3 regions of the Methylomonas sp. 11b genome follow, and region 3 is predicted to be linked to each of the others. Evidence: riboswitches for the same ligand, from Rfam matches in the RefSeq annotation. Region 3 holds a riboswitch; each other region holds the start of a gene.
The links. Region 3 has a riboswitch for cyclic di-GMP ahead of METH11B_RS0105625 (hypothetical protein). Riboswitches for the same ligand answer to the same signal wherever they lie in the genome.

Region 1 (5,194 bases), 3.0 Mb from region 3:
TCGGTTTGTTCCGCCAGTTTCATTGCCGTATCGACATCATTGGCGACAGTCACTTGAAAATTGCGCTTTTCCAACGCCGGCTTCAGCACCGAACAAAAGGTGACGTCATCATCGACCAGCAATAAATTGGGCTTATCCATAGGTAATTGGTTCATGCATACTCTCCTTAGCTAATAGCGGCAAACTGATTTCGACGCAGGCGCCGCCCGACTCTAAATTACTGAACTGTATTTTACCGCCGAGCCGCTTGATAGTGGTATAAGTCAAAAACAAGCCAACCCCCATGCCTTGCTTATTGCTCTTGACCGGTTGATGCCCGGCAAACTCGATAAATTCAGCGGGCAAACCTGGACCGAAATCCCTGATTTTCAAGTTTAGTGTTTCTTCATCCCATTCCACATGAAACTCGATGCCCGCATCGACCGGCGATGCCTCAGCTGCGTTATTTAGAATATTGATGATAGAGTGAGTCACGGTACGTTCCGCAATCACGCGCGCATCCATATCCACATTCGGCGAAATAAATAGTTTCAGCCGGGTAGCGGCTTTATGCGTGCGCCACTGGCCCAATACTTCATCGATATACTCGCTCACCAGCATCACCTTGCCGGATTCCGCCCGCATCTCGCCGGCGGAGGCCGACATCACCGACAAGGCTTGTTTGCAGCGATCAATCTGCTGCTGAACAATCACCAGTTTCTGGTGCATATCCGGGTAACGATGCTCCGACAACTCTTCCGCCATTTCATGCGTCAAAATGGCAATCGTCCCCAACGGTGTGCCCATATCGTGCGCGGCACTAGCCGCCAAGGTGCCCAGGGATACAACTCGTTCGTCGCGTAGCGCACTCTCGCGGGCATCCGCTAAATTTCGCTCACGTTCTTTCAAGGTTTTGGACAGTTCGACTACGAAAAAAGCCACCAAGCCGGCGCTAAACACAAAACCAAACCACATACCAAATACATGCAGATTGAAATACCGCCTGTCGTTCATCAAATGCATTTGCAGACTCATTTCCGGCGTCATCTCCGCCATTGCCGGATGCGCCATATGCGGCTCCACGGCCGGCAAGGGTACGTTGTAGGCAATCAGCACGGTATAGACGCAGGACGTAATGATTACCATATTCCAGGCATAAGCCTGCGGTAGCATGATAGCGGTAACAATTAAAGGTAAAAGAAACACCCAAATAATCGGGTTTGACGCGCCGCCAGTGAGATAAAGCAAATAGGCCAGCGCCAACACATCCATGCATATTTGCGAAAAAATCTCGTGCTCGGTTACTTCTTCCGGCGTTCTCAGTCGCAGCCAGGTGTATAGATTGAGTATGGAAATCGCAAAAATCGCCAGCCACAACTGATTTTGCGGCAAATTGATACCCAAACCGTTCACCGCGATAAATACCGCTACCGTGACGGCAAACAGCATCAAATTTCTAAGAATGTATAACCAACGCAGGTTTTCGCGAATGGAGATTTCGGCTTTGGGCAGAATGTGTGAAAGCATAGAAACAACACTAAATTGAAGAAAGCACCGCAGCGATATACTACCGCCGCTCGCTTAATAAGGTGGAAAGCCAACCAAACTTGGATGGTGGCCACCTGAGTATTCACAATCGATTTTTGGTAGCAAAACCTTAACCCCGTTTGCTCGCCCGATATAAACCCCTACGCGCCTTGGCAAATACGGAATTAAGCTAGCCGCTTAAAAGATCGAAAGAAAATCTACGCGCTAATCTTTCCGGAGCAAACAACAAGGTCTGACGAATCATGCCCCAAAAAATAATGCGGCATATCACGCACCGGCCAAACGCCAGCCGCCGTTTTTATCCACCCACCTCATGCTCAGCCAATACCAGAAGGTCATGGGCAGCATCATCGCAAACCATTCCCAATCGTCGATTAAAAATAATTTGGCAACCCAGCCGTTGCCATCGAAATAGAGTGGCCAAGGCACACAGTACAGAGTAAAAACAATACTACTCCAGATCAACAGTAACGCACCTTTGCGGGTTTCTATACTGGACAGGGCCAAGAACACCCACAACGGGGTTTTATCGGTTTTTTGCATACATCTCTCCACTGAAAAATCTCGTGCCAACCCAATTAGCGGCGCAACAACCTAACAATAAACGACTAGAAAATAAAGAAATTCCTGATCAAATCCACCAAAACAAGCTTCAGCGCCAACCCCGGAATATTCCCCAATAATTGAACTGTGTTATATGAAGCAAGCGTCTGAGCTATTTCGCTGAGTTTCGCTCGCCGCTCACTCACGCCATCCCAGGCAAAATAAGCAGTAATGCAATGAAATTTATATATTTTATTAAGTTGGCCCACTATTCGCTTCAACTAGTGTACTTGCTTCGTGGTTTGCTTTCCGAAAAGCGGTTAGTAGGTCTCTATCCCTGCCATGTCTGCCGCTGGCGTAATTAGCAAATCTCTGAAAGCAAGAATTGCCACACCCGTCGTGAGGCGGGGCCGGAAAATCACGGTTCTTATAAAACGATTTAAAGAAGGCCGGATTGCCCCCATGCGCGCCATGGGCGAGGGCAAAATTTGGCTCGATGCAATTGGTCAAGTTTTGTCAGTTTCGCTGTTACCTTTAATTCCAATAACAAAGAGGACGATCATGATCTTTCATAAAACGGCTATAGCAGCTATTTTGACAGCTGGCCTAGCGGGCGTTTCAGGCCAAGCGTTTGCACATTCTTACTACAATCTGACCGGCGCGGGTACAGTAGCCTCGGGTAACTCAGCAATCGGCTTCGGCATCGCCAACAGCATCAACGGCACCGACGGTGTTTCCGCCAACTCTAACGGCACCAATAGAATCGCGAACGGTACCAACGTTTATACAGTGGGCGATTTAAGCGCGAATACCTTGATCCCTGGCACAGGTACAGCGGCTGAGACAGCCACAGAAGTAGCAGGTAACCTACCTTATATGTGGTACTCCGGTCAGCACACAACCGCTACCGGTTTCACCAAGCGCGAATTGCATACCGGCTCAAGCGCTACAGACAACACTGGCGCCTTGACAGCAAACCTTATTAGCTCAAACCCTAGCTTCGGCACCAACACTATCGGTAGCTTGTGGAAAGCTTACTCGGACAAAAACGGCGGCACCAACGCCGCTACCTGGGGCACCATCATGGCTGATCTGCCCGCTGATGGCGATCATCCTTACTTGGCGGTAGCAGGCAATTCGGCATCAACCGGCCTGGGACTGGATTACGGTTTGATTCATATTAGCTGCGGCGCAAACACAGCAAGCGCTAACTGCGCCAGCGCCGGCAATATCAAAACCACCATTACCGTGAAAAACGACGCCGATTACAGCCAATTTAACGGTTTATTGGATGTTGCCCTGTATCGCAATGTAGACAGCAGCTCCACATCTGACCGTAACGCGGCTGCCACAATCGGCGAAACCGGCCTGCAAGGCTCAAGCTTGGGCGAAGCTATCTGGACGGCCAGCATGAGCAGTACTTCCGACACCTTGTTCTACTCGTTTGTGTTCGACCAAGCCGAATGGAATGCAACCGGCACACCCGGGCTGCACACCAATGGCTTTTATACCTTGGTGGTCGGCGCACACGGTGGCGGCGCACTCGATGGCGTAACCTACGACGTATTGGTAACTACTTCGGCCGTGCCTGTTCCAGGCGCAGTCTGGCTGTTCGGCAGCGCCATGGCCGGCTTGATCGGTTTCGGTCGCCGCAAACAACAACTAGCGGCTTAATTGCCAAGCGGGATTGCCACCAGACAACGGCAATCCCCTCACCAAGCATTGTTTAACGATAGGCTTACTCTCATTTATTTCATTCGATAGAGATCCAAAATGACTGCAAACTCACCCTTTAAAAAACTAGTATTAGCAGGCGCCATGGGCGCACTGATGTCAGTCAGCGGCTTGGCTAGCGCTCACGTGACCTACAATTTGGCTGCCGGCGATACCTTCCCGCCGGACGGTTCCGCCACGGGCCCATGGTCTGATGGCGATCCAGGCTATATTGGCAATTTGCCCGCCACCTGGGTCGCGATGATCCACAACGACGGCGGCGTAGCGAACTCGCAAACCGCCAGCGGCCACGGCATAGGCATGGGCGCCAAAGCTTATAAAGACGGCGCGACAAACTGGGGGCATACCGCCGATTACGGTTTGTTTGAACTACATGCCGACGCGGAAGTGACTATCACCGTATCGTCGGACGGCTCCAATCTGCGTCCGGCTTTTGGTTTGTGGAGCGGCTGGGATACCGCGGGCAGCAGCAGTCGCCATCAAAGCTACCTGAACAACGGCGCACTGAACCCCATGGCTGCCAGCCCACTGGGCACAACGCTGGCTTTGGTTGACGCAAGCGCCTGGACCTTCGCGGCCACTCAAGGCACCACCGCCACCGCTACGCTGACCCGCTTCCTGACCGCCGGTAATTACACGCTGATTTTGGGCGGTTACGACGGCACGGTAGGCGGGGCCAATCTGGCCTATACCGCCACCATCTCCGCTGCTGCGTCACCGGTACCCGTACCGGGCGCGGTTTGGCTGTTCGGTAGCGCGATGGCGGGCTTAGTCGGTTTCGGCAAACGCAAAACGGCAGAAAACGTCTGACGCGTTTCTATGTAACTTAAGGCTGATTTTAACCCGATGTCCTTGAATACACGTGTTATTGAGGGCCGGGTTAATCAGTAAAAAATCAGTTCGGTTTCGGTCAAGGATGACCGGGGGCAAGGAAGCTCCATTTTTACATCCGCTCGATCCAAGTCCGCTTGGCCCAAAAGCTTAATCTACCCTTCCCATTCGCTTCATTCATGCGTAACCGAACGCATCGATATACGGCGCCAAAATCGGCAAAACCGGTTCGTAAAAACTTGCATAGTGCTGCCAACGTGCAACCGAGCGCGAATAAATCGGTTGAGAAACAGCAGCAAAACTCGGCGTGGCAATGTAACGGCCTTTAGCCTTTTCATGAAACGCGCTCACTTCGGCCACCCATTCCAAATCCAATAACGCAAACACCCGGCGAAAACTGTTTTCGAAATCGTTGACGGTATCCTCGTAACGCAATTCCATATAACGCGGCTGAATCATCGGCTTCATGTAAAGCCACAGCGCCATCACGGCCGCATATTGCTTGGCCACACCTTCCCAGCTCAGCAAATTGACTGTCACGCTAGACGGCTTAAACGCT
Region 2 (5,194 bases), 2.2 Mb from region 3:
GGATCGCGGTCGCCCCAGGGGCTGCTGCCGTTAAACACATTGTTGGCGCGACCGTCCCAAAAATTGCGATGATTAAACACCGCATTGATGACGCTGGGCGCGTTGCGCGACGTCACTTTGCGGGTGCCGACGGCGCCGGCATGAAATAGACTATCGGCGCTGCGGCTGCACGAGTCGTTAGGGGCGGTGTAGCGGTCTACTGCTCTGAAATCCCCGCCGAAAGTACCGGACGAACCGACTACATTGTCGGTGTCGTAGAGGATCGTGGAATGTTCCTGTAGTGGGTCTTCTCGTTGATGTAACGGGAAGTCGCCGGCGCTGAGGGTATGATTCGGTCCCAACGACGCACCAGTCATGGCATTGCTGAATTCTTGGTTGCTTAAAGGGCTGGATTGGCCGCCCGGTGCAAGCTGATTTTTTACCCTGCCGTCGGCGCCGGCGTGAAAGTGGCAAGATGCGCAGGCCATGCCGTCGCTGCCAACGTTAGTATCCCAGAATAGCGCCTTGCCCAAGACAATCGCGGCATTCTTGTTGACGACAATAGGGTCCGGGCCGTCCAATAATCCAGGGACGGGCGGAACGGGCAAATGCTTCAGGCTTATCGGCATCGGCCCTAGCGCCAATTCGAACGCGGCTGCATTGAAACTGAGCAGCGCAGTTCCGGCTAAGACAATCGCTAATAGGCTATGACGAAACAATGTCATGGTGAAACTCCACTGAGAAATGGTTAAGTGGCGAAAAAATACTGCCCAAACCGCTTACAACGGGCGGGCGTGAACGAAAAAAGGCCGATAAACCACAGCAAGTAATTTATCGGCCATCCTTATTCCTTTAGCGAAGTCTCTCGCCAAATTCCGTATTTACACGAACACAGGCTTAAGTCTTTTGGGTTTAAGCGCTTCCTTGTGTGTTGGTTAACGCTTAAGCGTTGCGTTTGCCTCGGCCTATGCCCAAAAAGCCGGCCAGCGCGCTACCGAACAACCAAACAGCCGAAGGCACGGGTACCGCGGCAGGTGGGGTGTATGTAGAGGCGGCCGCCGACGCGGAAATGTTCAAGGAGATACCGGCGCTGGAGCCGAGGACGTCTGCGCCGCCGACGAACACTGCATACCAGCCGGCCTGCAAATCGTTCAGCGTCAAGGTAGCGTATCTTTTGGTGTTGGCAAACGCAGGGTTACCGGTGACACCTGTCGAGCCGGATACGCCGGTTTCATAGAGGTCGTCGATACTGACATCGTGTGCACCGGAGTCGATGACGTCGCCGAACGAGTTAACGTAGTTTTTGCTGGAGGAACTGACGTAGCCCAGCGTTTCGACAATGCCGTCAGCGCCTGTTGCCCAGATGATGCCTGGATCTCCGGCTTGGCCGACCGAGTTGAATTTATGGATTTGGCCGGTTAGCTCTGCCGGTGTATCGACGCCGACCGTTTCGCCCGAATAAGCCACATTGGTTCTGAAGATTGAAAACGCCGGAAAGTTTGCAGCGGATGAGCGCGCGTCTACGGTCACGGATTGGGCTGATGAGCTTAGATAGAAGTTGGTAAATGCGCCTTGCATGCCCCAGCCATCGTTGGACAGAGCCGGATTGCCCGCGAAGCCCAGATTGCTGGAATTGAAACTGGGGTTTGAGATGCTAGTGCCCAACTCAAGGGTGTTATCGGCACCTGTCCAAGCCGCCGCGGCGGGTTGAGCGAAGGCAAAGGATAAGGCAGCGGAAGATAGGGTGATTTTGAAAATGTTTTGTAAATCGATGTTCATTTTTGAGTGTCTCCAATATCCACCACATCGCGGTTTACGATTGTGGTAGATTTAAGTTGCTGTTTAATCTGGATTCGTCTGAGGTGTTTCGGGCCTGGCAGCCAAAAGTGGACGATTCCAAAGTTTTAATATGCATTGCGAGGGGTAAGTCGATAGCTGATGTCGGTTTACCTACTCGCTCTTACTCCCTGTGGTTTATGCGGTGCGGCGTTTGCCGAATACGCCTAATCCCGCTAACGCAGAACCAAACAACCAAACGGCCCCTGGCACCGGTACTGCGCTAACGCCCTGTGCAGTTATGGTTAAAGGCAGGTTGGCTCCAGTGACGTAGTCGTTAGCGGTAAGGGTTATTTGATAGTCAAAATGATCCTGACCTGTGGTGCCAGTTACAGGGTTGAGGCCAGTTGCACCGGTAATCGTGTCGCCCTTATTGAAACCCAGCACGGCTTCTTCAATGGTGAGAGAGTAATCTCCAAAAGCAATAATGTAATTGCCTACGTCCAAAGCAGTCGCCAGATAGGAGTCTCGGCTCAACAAGCTGCCGTCGGCCCATCCGCCGGTATTGCCAGGTATGGTGTAGGCTGGACTGTCGTCGCCGCTGACTATTTCCGTAGTGAGTGAGACCGTATCCTGAAAAATGCGGAATTGGCTATCCGCCAGGGTTAGTTCGCCGTCGCCGTTGATATCGACATAGGCGCCGGGATGTGCGCCCCAGCCCGCTGCGTAGCCTTCATTCGCCAGCACATCGATGACAACATTGGCAGCCGATGACAACGAAAACGAATAGAAATCGATTGTGGTACCGGCGCCGTGAACCGGGTCGACGGTCTTATAGATGGTTCCGTTTACGACCTCGGCCTGTGCGCTGCTTAGGCCTAAAAGTGAAATGGCAAGTGTTGCAGCCACCTTTTTTAAGGTTTGGGCATTTCTAGTGTTAACAGACATAATTCAATTCCTTTAAATAGAGTAAGACGTAGATTTTTACCGGTAGTCTCTACCGGCGACATTCAAGGTTTCGTATTTCCCTTTACGAGTTGTTGTCTAACGCACATGTGCCCGCTGCCGCGATGCCAGGCTCTTACTGTTCGATCCTGTTCGTACGGTAAGGGCCTAGGGCTGGCCGTTTGACCAACGGCTTCCCGCGCAATTTGAACGGTCTTAAAACCACTAAGTATTTCAATATTCCCGGATTGATCATGCCGCGCTATGTTTGCGAGAGAAGCAGTCCAAAGAGTTTGAAATACCGGGCTAGTTTGCACAGTGTGTTAAACAATGGGTTCAGACCAATCAGGTGATATAACAAACTATTCCTGACCAGTGAGCGACTGCTAGGGGATAGTTGTCGTCGTTTCCATATCGACCCGCTAATCCCTTCTCTTGCCTGCTCAAAAGAGGTAGCTCGACTATCTGAATCAGATCCGCAGCTTTCCGGCCCCGCCTTGCGACGAGTGTGGCGACTTGTTGGCTGCGCCCAGAGGGTGCAGCATTAATAGCTAAGCAAAATATGCGCCAGAATAACGCTAAGTGTGGGTGGTCAGCTTTTTTGTATGAATATTTATATATAAAACAAGGGGATAAATGGTTTGCTTTGAGATGGTGGGGCTGCAATAAGCGTGGCTGTTTTCCGGGGCTCCAGCTGGCTTTAATACTAGGGGATGAGTTATTTCACGTATTTTGAGTTATATCCCTTACTTTTTGCAGGGATAGACTTTGCCATCGGGATGAGCAGATGAATTAGAGCCAGCCTAGAGAGTCGGCCATTTCTGAAAGGGCCATGGCTACTCATTTAGGGCAATATTAGCTGGAAAATTCTTTAAAAATTGGCTGGAAGGGACGGGGAGGCTTGGGCCTCCGCCGTTTATTCCGGGTATTTGGCGGGGTTGGTCTTAGCCGGTAGCTCTAGCCGAAGTTTGCGCGGAATGCATGAAGGATATGGGTGCTTCTTCGGCATTTTCGAAAGTCACCATTTCCCAGGCGTCTTTGTCGTTCATTAGACTTAGCAACAACTTGTTGTTCAGCGCGTGGCCGGATTTGAAGCCTTGATATTCGCCGATCAGGCTGTAGCCCAGCAAATATAAGTCGCCGATGGCATCGAGGATTTTGTGTTTCACAAATTCGTCGGCATAACGCAGACCGTCTTCGTTCAATACTTTGTCGTCGTCCACCACGATGGCGTTATCCAGGCTGCCGCCCAGCGCCAGATTGTTTTCACGCAAAAACTCGATGTCCTTCATAAAACCGAAAGTGCGGGCCCGGCTGACTTCCTTCACAAACGTAGTCGAAGAAAAGTCCATCACAGCGGTTTTTAGATGTTCGGAAAACGCCGGATGTTCGAAATCGATGGTAAAGGTGACTTTAAAGCCATCGAACGGTTCGAACGCGGCCCATTTATCGCCGTCTTCCACGCGGATTGCCCGTTTGATGCGGATGTATTGCTTGGGGACATCCTGCTCGACCACGCCAGCCGATTGCAACAGAAACACAAATGGTCCGGCGCTGCCATCCATAATCGGTACTTCGGCGGCGCTGACATCGACAATCGCGTTGTCTATGCCCAAGCCGGCCAAAGCCGACAGCAAATGTTCGACGGTGGACACCTTAACGCCGTCGCGGACCAAAGTCGTGGACAGCTTGGTTTCGCCAACATTTTCTGGGCGCGCGGCTATCATCACCGGCGTTTCCAAATCCACGCGGCGAAAACGGATGCCGGTATCGGGCTCGGAGGGGTGCAGGGTCAGATAGACCTTATCGCCGGTATGCAAACCGACGCCGGTGGCTCTGATGGTGTTTTTTAAAGTACGCTGTTTAATCATGAAATGCCGACAAATAGGTAAAACAAAGTCGGGGAGTCTATCACAGATTATGCGATAGCTCCCCCCGAACTTGGCTCAGCTGCCTCATAGACGTGCCGCAAGCGACCCTTAGTCTGCTTGGCGTCTCAAGAAGGCCGGTACGTCCAAGTAATCCAGGTCCACATCGTTTCTAGGTTGCGCGCCAAAGCGAGATTCCCGAGCCGATTCCTGTTTTTGCTGGCGGACGATGGTCGGTTTGTCCAATTGATCGTAATTGATCTCGCCGGCCGCGACTTTTTTCACCAAGCTGATTGGCGAAGCGGCTTGCTTGGCTTTTTCGCCCATGCCGGTGGCGACGACGGTGACCTTAATTTCCTGACCCATGGCTGGATTGACCGCCATACCGATTTTCATGTCGGCGTCTTCGGAAGCGAATGCATGCATGATGCTGCCGATTTCGTCGAACTCGTTCAAGCCCAAGTCGCCGTTGGAGGTAACGTTCACCAAAATACCGCGTGCGCCTTGCAGATTGTTGTCGTCCAACAAAGGGCAGGCAATGGCTTTTTCTGCTGCCAAACGCGCGCGGTTTTCGCCGCTGGCGACGCCAGTACCCATGATCGCGCTGCCCATATTGGACATCACGG
Region 3 (5,194 bases):
GCTATCCGCACGGCGCGGAAGACGAAACCTACACTCGCAAAAAGCCGGCTTATCGCGCCGCTAACCGGCAATTTGCCGATGTCAGCGAGTTGCTGTTGGTACAAGGCATGACGCGCGAGACCTATCTGAAATTGCTGCCTTATGTCTACGCGGTGGAGGGTTACGCGCCGCTGAATGTCAATACCGCCAGTGCCACCGTGTTGCGTTGCTTGGCGGACGGCATCAGCGCCGATCAGGCGGAATCCATGTTCAGAGCCCGAGGCAAGCCTTTCGCAAAAGTCGCCGAATTTTTAAAGGATGAAACGGTTGCCGACACCGGCATCGGTAAATATGGCTTGGGTGTCAGTTCGCAAAACTTTTTATTACAAGGGCAAATCGATATGGGCAAAACCCATTTGCAGTTTGAGTCGCAATTGCAGCGCGATAGTGGTGGCGCGCAAGTGGTGAAGCGCCAGCGCCAGGGCTTGGCGCATGGCTGAAAAACTGCTGGTCAGATTAGGTGCCGAATCTGCCGATAAACTGGAATGGTTGAATCTTGCCGAGCCTGATAGTCGGCCGACATCCGGCTCGATGATGGAGTTGGCAGCGGCTGCGCAGGGTAAGTCTGTACTACTGTTATTGCCGGCCGCTTCGGTGCTATTGCTGGAAATCGAGCTGGCAGTTAAAACCACTGCGCAACTGAAAAAAGCCTTGCCGTTTGCGTTGGAAGACCTACTGGCCGAGGACGTGGAAAATTATCATCTGGTTTGGTTAAAGCAGGACCGGGATAAACTCGCCGCGGCGGCGATTACGCACGACACATTAGCGGCGCGGCTTACTCCGTTTCGCGAAGCCGGTTTAGCTCTGGCAGCTGCGTATCCGGAAACCTTATGCCTGCCGTATCAGCCTGGACAAACGACTTTGTTGCTCGAAGAAAGCAACGCAATTTTGCGCAGCGCTGCCTATTTGGGCGGCGGCGTGGATGCGCAATTTCTGCCGCAACTGCTGGAAAAAGCCTGTGCCGAAGGTGTCGATTGCCAGACTTTACTGATATGCAAACACAGCGAAGACACCCAGCTGCCGGATGGTTTGGCAAATAACGGTTTGGAAACAGTCATAGCCAAGCCTTTGCAATTCATGGCGAGCGCCGTCGAGTCATTGCCAGCCGAGCTGAATTTGTTGAGCGGTGCTTATGCCGTCAGTCATCGTCCAAAAGGCCTCTGGCAACAGTGGCTACCGGCGGCAATAATTCTGTGCGTGGCACTGGCGGTGCAGAGCTACGCTTTACTACATACCTATTGGCAACAACAAGCCGAACTAAGCGAGTTGGAAGCGAAAAGCCAAGAGCTGTTCAAACAAACTTTTCCCGATGTGAAACGCATCGTCAATGTCAAAGCTCAGGCCGAGCAACAGCTGGCGCAGCTCAGAAAACAACAGGCTTTTGCCGGTAGCGGCTTCATGCGCTTGATCTACCGTTCCGGATTGGTGTTGAAAGACGCGCCGGCCGTACACTTGAAAAAGCTCAATTTCCTGAACGGCGGTTTGCAGTTACATCTGCTTGCCGACGACATCGGCCAACTGGAGCAATTCAAACAGCAGTTGCAAAGCACGGTGCAAGTCAAAATTCAATCCGCCGACAGCGGCGCAAACGGCGTGGAGGCGCAACTTGAGATTCGCGAAAAATGACATGGCGAAGCGTTTTGCCGAATTAACGCCCAGAGAGCGAGTGCTGGCGCTGGGTGGTGTACTGGTCGTGCTGATGTATGGCGCATACCTGCTGTTTTACCAACCAATTGCTGAACAAAGCCGCTTGCTGACCCTAAAAATCCAGGCGCAACAGCAAATCTATACCTACTTACAACAAGTCGGTAACGAAGCTGCGGCTTTGCGGCAACAGGCTACGGTTGATGCACCGGCATTGGATGGCGCTAATCAATCGCCGCTGGCGGTAGTCGATTTCAGCAGCCAGCAGCTGGAGATAAAACCGGCGATCAAACACCTGTCGCCGGAAGGCGAGGACAAAGTCAGCGTCTGGCTGGAACATCTGGCTTTCGACCAACTGATGTCCTGGTTGGCAATTTTGGAAACCAAACACCGTTTGCAGGTACTGCAAATCGATGTTGAAAAACCGGCCGATGCTGATGGTATCGTCAATGCCAAGGTCTTACTGGGTGTTGTTTAGTCTGCTCAGGTATCGTCGCTCCCGCGCAGGCGGGAGCCCAGTTGCCGCAGCCGATTTGCTGCGCGGTCCCAAGGCGTCCAGTTTCCCGTGAATGCCCAGTCCAGAATTCATTGATAGCTTCAAACTTGCCTTCCATGGCACTGGATGCCCGCTCTTGTGCCCTGTGGGTAACCCCGCGGGCATCACGGACTTCTTGGGTTTAGCTGAAGTAGCTCAATAGTCAGGATGCGCCTTGCCGTCCACAGCTCACGACAATTCATGCCTGGACCACGTCCCACTGCTATTAAGTTAAGAGCGGATGGTTCTATCTCCCCTCATCCCAACCTTCTCCTGGAGGGAGAAGGGGATTCTTCCTTCGCTCAATGGCAGTGAGGCAATGCCCGCAAAAAGAATCTTAAATTTCATAGCTACCGCCCGCGCCCGATCATCCGCTGAATTTTCGTGTTAGCGGTCGGCTTTGTAATACAGATGTATTACATGTCACGTGAATTTAACAATGCTGTAACCGAAAAGCCGCTATTGCTCTGGAATAATCCGCGTCAAGTTGAAGGGTCGAGGATCGGCAGTTCAGCAAGGATTCAGGAGCAACTAGGGAACACGGACGGCACGGACAAGGAGCGGCTAAGGAAGAGGATAGGGAGGAGGCTAAGGGGGAAATGGTAGCGGGGGCAACAAAAGCGGCGCTGTCAGGATGTTAGATAGCGTCGAGTACGATCTAAAGCGTGTAAAAGCCAAACTCGTTGTGAAGCGGGGACGGAAAGTCACAGGTCTTGCAGGTCAAGACGGCTGGGCTGTCACCTTATGTCATTAATCGAAATTTAAACATGAGGTTTTAAAAATGAAATTGTCTAAAAAATTGTTGGCAGTTGCAGTATTGGCGGCGGCCGCTTCAGGCGCCGCGGAAGCGCGTATCCAAGCTATCGGTGATGCAACAGCAGACGGTAGCGAGTTTTTGTTCAACCTGGTTGACTACACAGCGAAAACTTCATTTACACTGGATTTGGGTATCACTGTTGAGCAATTTCTGGCTAACCCTAGCCAATCATTGTCTTTCTCACTGAGCGACAACAACTTTCAATCATTCGCTGCTGCTTACACTGCCGGCAACGACGTTGCTTGGGGAGTTTCTGGTGGTCATGGGATCCTGGCTGACCTGACTGACCTGCCTAAATTTGGTTTCTACACAACGTCAGTAGTTCCTTCTCCTGCCGTCATCGATAGCAATGCAGGCGACATTGGTAATACTATGAGTAAATGGAACGTTATGGTTGGTTCTGTTCAAACTCAAGATGCCAATTCTAACAATCTGAGCACCTTCAGAACTGTTGGCCAACAAGGTTATACAGCTGTTTACGGTAACGATTTCCAAACTGCTTTGCCATTTGCCGCCCAAGGTCAGTTAGGCAATGCTTTGGCGTTCGTTCATGAAAAAGTCAATGCCGACGATTTCGATACTGGAGAATTGGAAACTTTCCCAGGTACATGGAATTTTTCATTTAGCGGTAACGTGGGTTCTTTGACCTATACCGCTGCACCCGCTGCTGTGCCACTGCCTGCCGCAGTTTGGATGTTCGGCGCCGGCTTGATGGGCGTACTGCGCGCCACTCGTCGTAAATCATTGGCGGTTTAATCCCGCAAACGTCTTGAGCCGGCCGGATTCTGCTTTGCTGGTTCCCCCTTCATGAACGGGTCGGCTCAAACTTTAAATTCAATCAATTGAGAGATATACAATGAAAAAGCAATTATTGTCTGCTGCTATCGCAGTGGCTTCTCTGGCAGGTTTCTCGCAAGGTGCATCCGCACATGCGCCAAGCGTCACGCCGGATATCGAAATCTTTATGTCCGGCGCTAGCGCGCAAGACAAAGCCCTGGCGGCATTGTTTGTTAATTTGTGCGACGCCGGTACTTTGGATGTATTTAAAGACAACGGTACAGCGGGTTCCGAAGGTAAAAACCATAGTGCTTATTTCTGCACACTGAACTCTACTAACGTACCCGGCCTGACCGTCAACGGTGCTGCCGCAACCACGGCTAAAGTATTGTTCCACAAACGTTCTGCCGGCGGTTCTGCGCAAGGTGTTAACCCGCTGATCGACGGCGTGGCGATTGCTGCTATGCGTATTGACAACGGTAACTGCACCCAACAAGGCGCGACCAACACTTGGTTTTGCAACGCCAGCGGCGCTAACCTGACCAACGTGCTGTCCGATGCCGGTATTTCCGATGTCGAGCCAAAATTGTTCGTCGGTCCTAACAAACCTTCAAACGCTAGCGAAGTTGATCCAGTTAAAGCAGATGCCGCACTTAACGTGGTGCCAGCAGCGGCCTTGGTATTTGGTGTGCCGGTTTCCGATAACTTGTATGTGGCTTTGCAAAGAGCGCAAAACCTGCTGGCCGGTTTTGGCGGCAGCTGCGCACCTGGCGATTACACCGAAGCCTGTATGCCGAGCTTGAGCAAACAACAAGTGGCTGAATTGATCTCCGGTCAAATCAAAAGATGGTCCGAGTTTAAAGTAAACGGCACTGCCTTAACCAGCTTGACTGCCGGTTTGACTTACACCGATTCCGACGGCACTGTCAGAAACGTTACCCCTAACGATACCAAAGTGCATTTTTGCAAACGTATCGACGGTTCCGGTACCGGCGCGCAACAATACGTCAAATTCCTGAACAACCCTTGCAGTTCTGCCGGTTTGTCACCTGATTGGCCTGGTTCTCCATTGGCGGGCCCCGTGAAACATGAAGTTAGCGGTTCGGGTGATATGGAATTGTGCTTGGAAGACTTTGCCGATGGTGAAACTGCTTCTAAACAAATCACCACTACCAACCCTGACGTGTTCAACACTGCGGTTAACACTGCCGGTAACAGAGGCTGGGCCATCGGTCACCAAAGTTTGGAAAACAACGCCACGCATGCCAAGCATTACCGCTTTATCAAAGTGGACGGTGTAGCACCAACTCTGGAACAAGCTTTCAGAGGCAAATACATGGATTGGGTTGAGCAAACCTTCCAATGGCGTAAAGCTATCAGCG

Region 1: linked by a shared signal. The riboswitch ahead of METH11B_RS29835 (hypothetical protein) and the one ahead of METH11B_RS0105625 (hypothetical protein) in region 3 are both predicted to bind cyclic di-GMP.
Region 2: linked by a shared signal. The riboswitch ahead of METH11B_RS0116520 (VPLPA-CTERM sorting domain-containing protein) and the one ahead of METH11B_RS0105625 (hypothetical protein) in region 3 are both predicted to bind cyclic di-GMP.

What each region holds. Positions count from the first base shown of each region.
Region 1 covers NZ_KI911557.1:4,183,036-4,188,229, reverse strand. Annotated here, with positions in the region: gene METH11B_RS0120145 (response regulator transcription factor) at 1-155, opposite strand, end outside; gene METH11B_RS0120140 (ATP-binding protein) at 133-1,506, opposite strand; gene METH11B_RS0120135 (hypothetical protein) at 1,795-2,070, opposite strand; cyclic di-GMP riboswitch class I at 2,448-2,532, shown strand; gene METH11B_RS29835 (hypothetical protein) at 2,632-3,744, shown strand; gene METH11B_RS0120120 (hypothetical protein) at 3,844-4,614, shown strand; gene METH11B_RS27990 (tetratricopeptide repeat-containing sulfotransferase family protein) at 4,813-5,194, opposite strand, start outside.
Region 2 covers NZ_KI911557.1:3,435,957-3,441,150, forward strand. Annotated here, with positions in the region: gene METH11B_RS0116510 (cytochrome-c peroxidase) at 1-704, opposite strand, end outside; gene METH11B_RS29515 (hypothetical protein) at 922-1,758, opposite strand; gene METH11B_RS0116520 (VPLPA-CTERM sorting domain-containing protein) at 1,954-2,703, opposite strand; cyclic di-GMP riboswitch class I at 3,149-3,223, opposite strand; gene lpxC (UDP-3-O-acyl-N-acetylglucosamine deacetylase) at 3,645-4,571, opposite strand; gene ftsZ (cell division protein FtsZ) at 4,680-5,194, opposite strand, start outside.
Region 3 covers NZ_KI911557.1:1,216,182-1,221,375, reverse strand. Annotated here, with positions in the region: gene gspK (type II secretion system minor pseudopilin GspK) at 1-479, shown strand, start outside; gene gspL (type II secretion system protein GspL) at 472-1,665, shown strand; gene gspM (type II secretion system protein GspM) at 1,667-2,161, shown strand; cyclic di-GMP riboswitch class I at 2,882-2,960, shown strand; gene METH11B_RS0105625 (hypothetical protein) at 3,000-3,791, shown strand; gene METH11B_RS0105620 (hypothetical protein) at 3,892-5,194, shown strand, end outside.